Regions from separate parts of the Pseudoalteromonas sp. A25 genome, predicted to be linked through region 1. Evidence: predicted binding sites of a transcription regulator. Region 1 holds the regulator's gene; the other holds the start of a gene.
What was found. The regulator FliA, encoded in region 1, starts transcription of late flagellar genes. The targets are predictions, from matches to a motif close to CTAAAGNTNNNNNNNNNNNNGCCGATA.
Positions count from the first base shown of each region.

Region 2: a site for FliA is predicted at 2,530-2,556, ahead of pomA (flagellar motor protein PomA). Genes of this name have one in related genera too.

Region 1 covers NZ_AP021846.1:1,280,246-1,284,677, forward strand. The annotation lists gene flhF (flagellar biosynthesis protein FlhF) at 1-454, shown strand, start outside; gene GDK41_RS05745 (MinD/ParA family ATP-binding protein) at 447-1,307, shown strand; gene GDK41_RS05750 (RNA polymerase sigma factor FliA) at 1,334-2,044, shown strand; gene cheY (chemotaxis response regulator CheY) at 2,083-2,466, shown strand; gene GDK41_RS05760 (protein phosphatase CheZ) at 2,487-3,269, shown strand; gene GDK41_RS05765 (chemotaxis protein CheA) at 3,283-4,432, shown strand, end outside.
Region 2 covers NZ_AP021846.1:2,882,084-2,886,515, reverse strand. The annotation lists gene dxs (1-deoxy-D-xylulose-5-phosphate synthase) at 1-835, opposite strand, end outside; gene ispA ((2E,6E)-farnesyl diphosphate synthase) at 956-1,843, opposite strand; gene GDK41_RS12450 (exodeoxyribonuclease VII small subunit) at 1,847-2,089, opposite strand; gene pomA (flagellar motor protein PomA) at 2,678-3,445, shown strand; gene GDK41_RS12440 (flagellar motor protein MotB) at 3,451-4,383, shown strand.

The sequences.
Region 1 (4,432 bases):
ACTTGCAGAAGTTTTGTATCACTTACGTAATAAACGACTAATATTAATAGATACAGCTGGTATGAGCCAAAGAGATTTGCGTTTAACTGAGCAATTAAATACTTTGATGAGAAGTACTCGGGTTGATATTCGCAGTTACCTTGTATTAAGTGCAACATCGCAAATGCATGTGTTGCAAGAAACTGTACGCCACTTCCAAAAGGTAAATTTAAGTGGATGTATCTTTACTAAACTTGATGAATGTCTAAGTTTAGGTGAGATTATTAGCATAGCGATTCAAAATCGCTTGCCAATAGGGTATCTTACCAATGGTCAGCGAGTTCCTGAGGATATTCGCGTTGCAAATGCTCAAAAGTTAGTCAAAAAAGCTGAGCAATTGTATTTAAAAAGAATAAAAGCACAACATTCGAGACCTGTAGCAGTAGCGTCTCAGACAGTAGGAATGTATGATTAATACAGTATTAGATCAAGCAAGTGGCCTGCGTAAAATGAGTCAAAATAGTAATCACGGTGTTAAAGTTATCGCGGTAACAGGTGGAAAAGGTGGAGTTGGCAAAACCAATGTGTCTTTGAACACCGCAATAGCACTTGGCCAGCAGGGAAACCGCGTGTTGGTACTCGATGCCGATTTGGGTTTGGCTAATTGTGATGTTATGTTGGGCCTTAGGGTTGAGAAAAACCTTTCACATGTGCTTTCAGGTGAGTGTGAATTAGATGAAATTTTAGTGGAAGGCCCAGCTGGAATCAAAATTGTTCCAGCTACGTCTGGTTCGCAAAGCATGGTTGAGCTAACACCAGCTGAGCACGCAGGATTGATTAGAGCGTTCAGTGAACTCAATACCGAATTTGACATACTGATTGTAGACACCGCTGCGGGCATCTCAGATATGGTACTTAGTTTTTCTCGTGCCGCCCAAGATGTGGTTGTTGTGGTTTGTGATGAGCCAACCTCCATTACTGATGCCTATGCATTAATCAAAGTGCTTAGTAGAGAGCACGGGGTTTATAAATTTAAAATTGTTGCCAATATGGTGCGCAGTTTACGCGAAGGACAAGAATTGTTTGCTAAGCTCTCAAAGGTGACGGATAGGTTTTTAGATGTAGCGCTTGAGCTTGTCGCAACAATACCGTTTGATGAAAACATGCGAAAGTCTTCAAGACGTCAGAAAACAATTGTTGAGTTATTTCCTAACTCACCAGCAGCGGTGGCTTTTAGAGGCCTTGCAAGCAAAGCCGTAAAATGGCCTATCCCACATCAACCCTCGGGTCATTTAGAGTTTTTTATTGAACAACTTGTCAATGGTTAATTATGGCATCATCGGTGAGTAAAGCCATGGGGTATCAGACATCTGATAATATACACAAAGTGGTGGAACGTCATGCATCACTTGTCAAAAAAGTGGCGTGTCATTTATTGGCGCGTTTACCTGCCAATATTCAACTAGATGATTTGGTACAGTCTGGCATGATCGGGCTAATCGAAGCGACAAAGAATTTTGATGCCTCGAAAGGTGCTAGTTTTGAAACATTTGCGGGTATCCGGATACGCGGTGCAATGTTGGATGAAATTCGCAGAGGAGACTGGGCTCCCCGCTCAGTGCACCGCAAAAGCAGAATGGTTGCCGAAGCCATTGCAGAGCTTGAGTCTATCCTTAATAGAGAACCAAAAGACACTGAAATTGCTGAAAAACTTGATATTACGCTAGATGAGTACCATCATATTCTTAGTGATGTTAATTGCAGTAAAGTCATAGGTATAGAAGATTTAGGTGTAGATGAAGATGTCATTTCGCCTGCAGACAATGATTTATCGCTAGACAAACCATTTAATAACGTTAAAAATGAACGCTTTAACGAATCGTTAGTGGCAGCGATAAAATCTTTGCCAGAAAGAGACGCCCTAGTGTTGTCGCTTTATTACAACGATGAAATGAATTTAAAAGAAATCGGGCAAATACTAGATGTAAGTGAATCTCGTGTTAGCCAAATTCATGGGCAGGCAATGATAAGGCTAAGAGCTAAAATCAATGACTGGGTCAATTAGAGTAAAAATAATAGGTTCAAACCTCACTGGAGGATGTTTTGGATAAAAACATGAAAATTCTCGTGGTTGATGATTTTTCTACAATGAGGAGAATAATCAAAAACCTGCTTAGAGATTTAGGCTTTACCAATGTACAAGAAGCTGACGATGGTAGTACTGCGCTTCCAATGCTACAAAATCAAGAGTTTGATTTTGTGGTCACTGATTGGAATATGCCTGGCATGCAAGGTATAGATTTGCTCAGAGCAATTAGGGCGGATGAAAACCTTAAGCACATCCCAGTGTTAATGGTGACAGCGGAAGCCAAGAAAGAGCAAATTGTAGCAGCAGCGCAAGCTGGGGTTAACGGTTATATCGTCAAACCTTTTACTGCAGGAACACTAAAAACTAAGTTAGAAAAAGTGTTTGAACGTTTAGGCTAAGAACTAAGAAGGAGAGGCTAATGTCAACGCCTTCTGTGCCGCAGATCAGCCTTGAACAGGCGAAACAGCTTGTTGCTTATTTAGAACAAGGCGAACAAGAAAAAGCAGATCAATTAATTTTAGAAGCTGCGAACAAAGAGCAATCAGAGTTGTTTGCAGAGGTCGGTAAGTTAACACGACAGCTGCATGAATCTTTGAAAAACTTTGAACTCGATACGCGTCTTGCTGATTTGACGACTGAAGCCCTTCCTGATGCAAAGCAACGTTTAAATTATGTCATGGAAATGACAGAAAACGCTGCAAATAAAACGATGGATGCCGTAGAGGCAAGCTTGCCTTTGGCCCAACAGTTAGCGGATGACCTGTCAAGCATAAAACCAACTTGGGATCGTCTCATGAGACGTGATATCCAACTAGGTGAATTTAAATCTCTATGTCATGATTTAGATAAGTTTATGCAAGGGTCTCAAACGCGAACAGATGAGTTACAAAGCTTGATGACGAACGTGTTGATGGCGCAAGACTATCAAGACTTAACAGGGCAAGTGATCCGTCGAGTGATCGAGCTGGTTAGAGAAGTTGAAGATAGCCTTATCAATTTGTTGACCGTATTTGGCACGTCAGACGAACTACCCAGCAAAAACAAACAAGTTCAAAGCAATGTTAGTTCGCAAAATGATGTTGATGTTGACGTTAATGAAATCTCGGGGCCAGAAGGTCCAATTATTGATGCAGATCAGCGAGATGATGTTGTGTCTGGTCAAGATGAAGTTGATGATTTGCTATCAAGTTTAGGCTTCTAATAGGAGAGTATGCATGAGCTTTGAAGTCGATGAAGATATCCTACAAGACTTTCTCGTAGAAGCCGGGGAAATTCTAGAGCTGCTGTCGGAGCAGCTTGTTGAGTTGGAAAATAACCCTGAAGATAAAGACCTACTGAATGCAATTTTTAGAGGTTTCCATACTGTAAAGGGTGGTGCTGGCTTTTTAAGTATGACTGAGTTGGTCGATGCCTGTCATGGTGCCGAAAACGTTTTTGATGTATTACGCCAAGGACAGCGAAAAGTCACTTCAGAGCTGATGGATGTTATTCTCCAATCGCTTGATACTATCAATGAAATGTTCGGCCATATTCAAAACCGTGAACAACCGGAGCCAGCAGATCCTGCTCTTCTTGAAACATTACACCAGCTTAGTAAACCTCAGTCAGAGGATGAAGTCATAGACTTACCGGATGTAGCTGAACCAGAGGTACCGGTATCAGAAAGCCCTAGCCAGTCAGAAATGATTGATGCAGATGATGTTTTGTTTGATATTGATTCAGCGGGTGATGGTACTGAGCAAGATGGTGGTATTGATGAAATAACTGAAGATGAATTTGAAAGCTTGTTAGATGAGCTACATGGAACTGGAAACGGCCCAGCTAAGGCGGCAAAGGAACCACAAGCTAGCGATTCGCAAAGTGATGGTGATATCACAGATGATGAATTTGACAGCTTGCTTGATGAACTTCATGGTGTAGGCAGTTTTGGTACCATTAAGAAAGATGACTCACCAGCACCTGCCCAGGCATCGAGTGAAGCTGCTTCGAACTCTTCGACAGATTCCGATGACGAAATTAATGACGACGAGTTTGAAGCTTTGCTTGATGAGTTACACGGAAAAGGCAGTGCGCCTCGTTCGGTTGAAACGAATCAAGATAAACCAAAGCAAGCAGCATCTCCTCAGCCTGCAAAGCCAGTTGAGGCGCCAAAGCCACCTCCGGCTGCTAAAGCGCCATCACCAGCGCCAGCATCCAAAACGCCTGTATCAGAGCCTGCAGCGGCTCCACCAGCTGCGAAAAAGGCACCTGCACCTCAAGCTGAAACAACTGTTCGAGTGGATACCAAACGACTTGATCAGATTATGAATATGGTTGGTGAGTTAGTATTAGTTAGAAACAGGTTGGTTAGCCTAGCCAACAACA
Region 2 (4,432 bases), 1.6 Mb from region 1:
GCAGCAGTTGAGGGCCCTTTAGGTTACGCATATTACGCAGTGTATCGACCAGCATATTTACATCATGGCCATCAATAGGGCCAATGTAGTTAAGGCCTAACTCCTCAAAGAATGTACCGGGGATCACCATCCCTTTTAAATGCTCTTCCATTCTACTGGCAAGCTCTTTTACTGGCGGAACGCCTGATAGCAAACGTTTACTCCCTTCACGGATGTTGGTGTAAAAGCTACCAGATAAAATACGTGCAAAGTGATTGTTCAGTGCGCCGACGTTTTCAGAGATCGACATCTCATTATCGTTTAATATTATCAGCATATCTGACTTTACATCGCCCGCGTGGTTCATTGCTTCGAACGCCATGCCAGCCGTAATCGCACCGTCGCCGATTACAGCAACTGTTTTTCTGCCTTTACCTTCTTTTTGCGCAGCGATAGACATCCCTAGAGCTGCAGAAATAGACGTACTCGAGTGCCCAACACTAAAAGTGTCATACTCACTTTCTTCACGGTAAGGAAAAGGATGTAATCCGTCTTTTTGACGTATAGTATGAATTTGCTCACGTCTGCCAGTTAAAATCTTGTGCGGATAAGCCTGATGTCCTACATCCCAGATCAGTCTGTCTTCGGGGGTGTTATAAACGTAGTGAAGTGCAACGGTCAACTCAACTGTGCCTAAACCTGATGCAAAATGGCCACTACTTTGTGACACCGAGTTTAATAAATACTCTCTGAGCTCATTGCTGAGTGTGGTAAGTTTGTGCTGCGGTATTGTCCGCAGTTGCGCTGGTTCGTCAGCCAACGCCAATAAGGGGTACTTGCTACTATCCAATTTCATGGTATTAATTATGTGTCCTACGCAAACTTCGCACAATTATATACAAAGGCTGCTGTTAGTTTTATTTATTTATACAAATTAGCCATTAATTTGTCATGAACAGCGCTCAATAGGCGTTGCTTAATAATCTCTTTCAATAATGTATTGGGCTAAATCAGCTAAAACAGAAGTATCTTCGTCTATTTCAGCAAGTGCGGCAATTGCTTCGCTGATTAGCGTTCGAGCTTTACTCTTTGCACCCTCTAAGCCAAGTAGTGCAGGGTAAGTCGATTTATTGTTTTCAATGTCTGAGCCTTGCGGTTTACCCAGTGATTGCGTATCGCCTTCAATATCCAAAATATCGTCCTGAACTTGAAAAGCAAGGCCAATATATTCAGCGTAACGTTTGAGCGCGTCATGCGTTGAGCTTTTAACATTGATTGCACATAGCGCTCCAAGCTCAATAGAGGCTTTTAACAAAGCGCCGGTTTTTAGCTTATGAATTCGTTCAAGCTCATCTAATGTTACTACTTTATTTGTCGCAGCAAGGTCAAGCGCCTGACCGCCAATCATGCCTTCAATTCCAGATGCTTTAGCTAAGGTATTGAGCATAGTCATTTGTTGAGTCATTGGTACTTTAAAGGTATGTCCACTAAGTAACTCAAAGGCGATTGTTTGTAATGCATCTCCCGCTAAGATGGCTTGCGCCTCATTAAACGCAATGTGACAGGTGGGCTTGCCTCGACGCAATTCATCGTCATCCATAGCTGGTAAGTCGTCATGTACCAAAGAGTAACTATGCACGCACTCTATAGCGGCTGCGGCGATATCAAGGTCCTCTATTTTAGCGCCTAGCATCTGACCTGTTGCATAGACTAGAAAAGGCCGTAATCGCTTACCACCGTTATTAATACTGTAGTAAGTTGCTTCTTTAATGGTCTCATCAGTATCGAGAGAGCGTGAAAAGTAATTAGCAATAGTATCCGCAACGCGCACTTGAGTTAGATGTAATTTTTCTTTTAATTCCACAATTTATTCCACATCACCTTGAAATGGGAGCGCAGAACTTTGGCTGTCATTAGCCATCAGAATAGACACTTTTTGCTCGGCTTGTTGAAGCTTATTACTAGATGAGTTTGCAAGTGCAATGCCTCTTTCAAACTGCTTTAAAGATTGCTCTAAAGTCAATGTGCCTTGCTCCATCGACTGAACGATCCCTTCTAGCTCTGCCATTGCTTCTTCAAAACTCAGATTGTCTGGTTTTTTTGTTGCCATGATTTTGTCTCTTTTTCTAGCTGATTTTTGCCATTATTTAGGACGGATTGTCATCTACTGAATGTGGCAGCAGGGTGAGTATTTTAGCAATACTTAGCCTGCGAAGCATAGTCATTGTGTATGTGTTGACGCTAAAACTCAACAGCCCCTTAGGGATGTGAACAAACTCTATTTAAAAATACTTGTTCGCAATTTTTATATGAGTTGGAGCTACTTTTAGATGTGTGTGGTTTTACTTGGTAAACTATTGATAATAGTTCCATGAATAGACACACATTCATGCAAAAAGTGCTTCGCCCTAAATTTTAAAAGGCCAATTTTAGGGGCAATAAGGGGTAAGGTCAAAGTTTGTCGCGTGCTTTTACTATACTATTAAAGCATCTGGCTGTGATAAGTGAACTAATGCTGCTCGCAAATTTAGTGCTTTTTAATATAATTGATTTAAGATATTCAGTAGCTTGCCGATAGTTAAAAATGGGCCATAAGTATTGTTTTATGTTCAATAATTTATGGTACGCCTTTTGTATGCCTTATCTGCATGAGTCGCTTGGGCAAGAATTAGAATAGATCAAACTCTCTGGAGGATATGTGGATTTAGCAACCGTTATTGGGATCCTAGGCGCAATAGGCCTGATTGTGATGTCCATGTTCATGAGTAGTGACGGTGAAATAATTATGTTTGCCGATGCTGCTTCTGGTGTAATCGTTTTCGGTGGTTCACTCTTTATCGTTTTGGCTAACTTTAGCATGCCAAAGTTTTTCGCCATTGGTAAAGTGGTGGGCAAAGCGTTTATGTTTAAAATCGAAACGCCAGAGGAATTAATAGAAAAAGCGGTTGAATTGGCTGATTCGGCGCGTAAAGGTGGATTTTTGGCACTAGAAGAGGCGGAAATACCTAACTCCTTTATGCGTAAAGGAGTCGATATGCTGGTTGACGGTCACGATGCTGATGTTGTGCGTGCTACTTTGCAAAAAGACATTTCTTTAACAACAAACCGCCACGATGAAGGGGCGTCTTTGTTTAAAAAACTCGGCGACATCGCACCTGCGATGGGTATGATTGGTACTCTAATTGGTTTGGTTGCAATGCTATCAAACATGGATGACCCAAAGGCTATCGGTCCAGCCATGGCGGTGGCTTTGTTAACGACGCTCTATGGTGCCTTTTTAGCAAACGTTGTGGCTATTCCTATTCAGGCTAAACTTGAATTAAGACGGGATGAAGAGGAGTTAAATCAAAGGCTTATCCTCGATGCAATTCTTGGCATTCAAGATGGACAGAACCCGAAAGTCATCGAAGGTATTTTGAAAAACTACCTTGCAGAGTCAAAACGTTCGCAAGAGAAAGAGGAATAGCGCAGATGTCTGACGAAAAAGAGTGTAAATGTCCTCCTCCTGGGCTACCTGCTTGGATGGGAACATTTGCAGATCTAATGTCTTTGCTGATGTGCTTTTTCGTTCTGCTTTTAGCATTTTCGGAAATGGACGTTTTGAAATTCAAACAAATTGCGGGCTCGATGAAGTTTGCATTTGGTGTACAAAACAAAATAGAAGTAAAAGATATTCCAAAGGGGACCAGTGTTATTGCGATGGAGTTTACCCCTGGTAAACCCGAACCGACGCCAATTGAAACGATACAGCAACAAACTGTAGAAATGACTCAGCAAATGCTAGAGTTTCAAGCTGGTGAAGAGAGTTCTGCTGGGGGCAGGCAGGAGCAGCGTGGAAATAAACGCGGTGGTGAATCACAAAGTACTTCGCAAGAGCAGGCAATGACACAAGCTGTATCAGCTGCAGAACAAGAGCAAGTGAATGAGCTTGTAAAGAAAATAGCACAGCAATTAGAAAAGCAGATTATGGACGGAGCAATAGAGCTCGAGTCTCTGGGTCAGCAAATTATCATACGAATTCAAGAAAATGGCGCCTTTCCATCGGGGAGTGCTTTTTTACAACCCAAATTTACGCCTACTATTTTAGAGATTGCAGATTTACTCAAAGATGTACCCGGAGAAATAACGGTGTCAGGGCACACTGATGACTTTCAAGTAAGTAACGAGTTATATAGCAATAACTGGGACTTATCGGCCACACGAGCGGTTGCAGTTGCCAGTGAAATGGTTAAAGCGTCGGGCTTTGATAAAAATCGTTTAGTAGTTGTAGGGCATGCTGATACAAGACCACTGGTTCCCAATGAAAGCAATGCGGATAGAAGACGTAACAGGCGAGTGGAGATCTCTATTTTACAAGGTAAACCAAAAGAGTCAGATCCAATCGAAGTCTCAGGACAGAACTAAATTGAAGTAACCCCTGATGGTTGGACTAGCCAATTACAGGGGTTTTTTT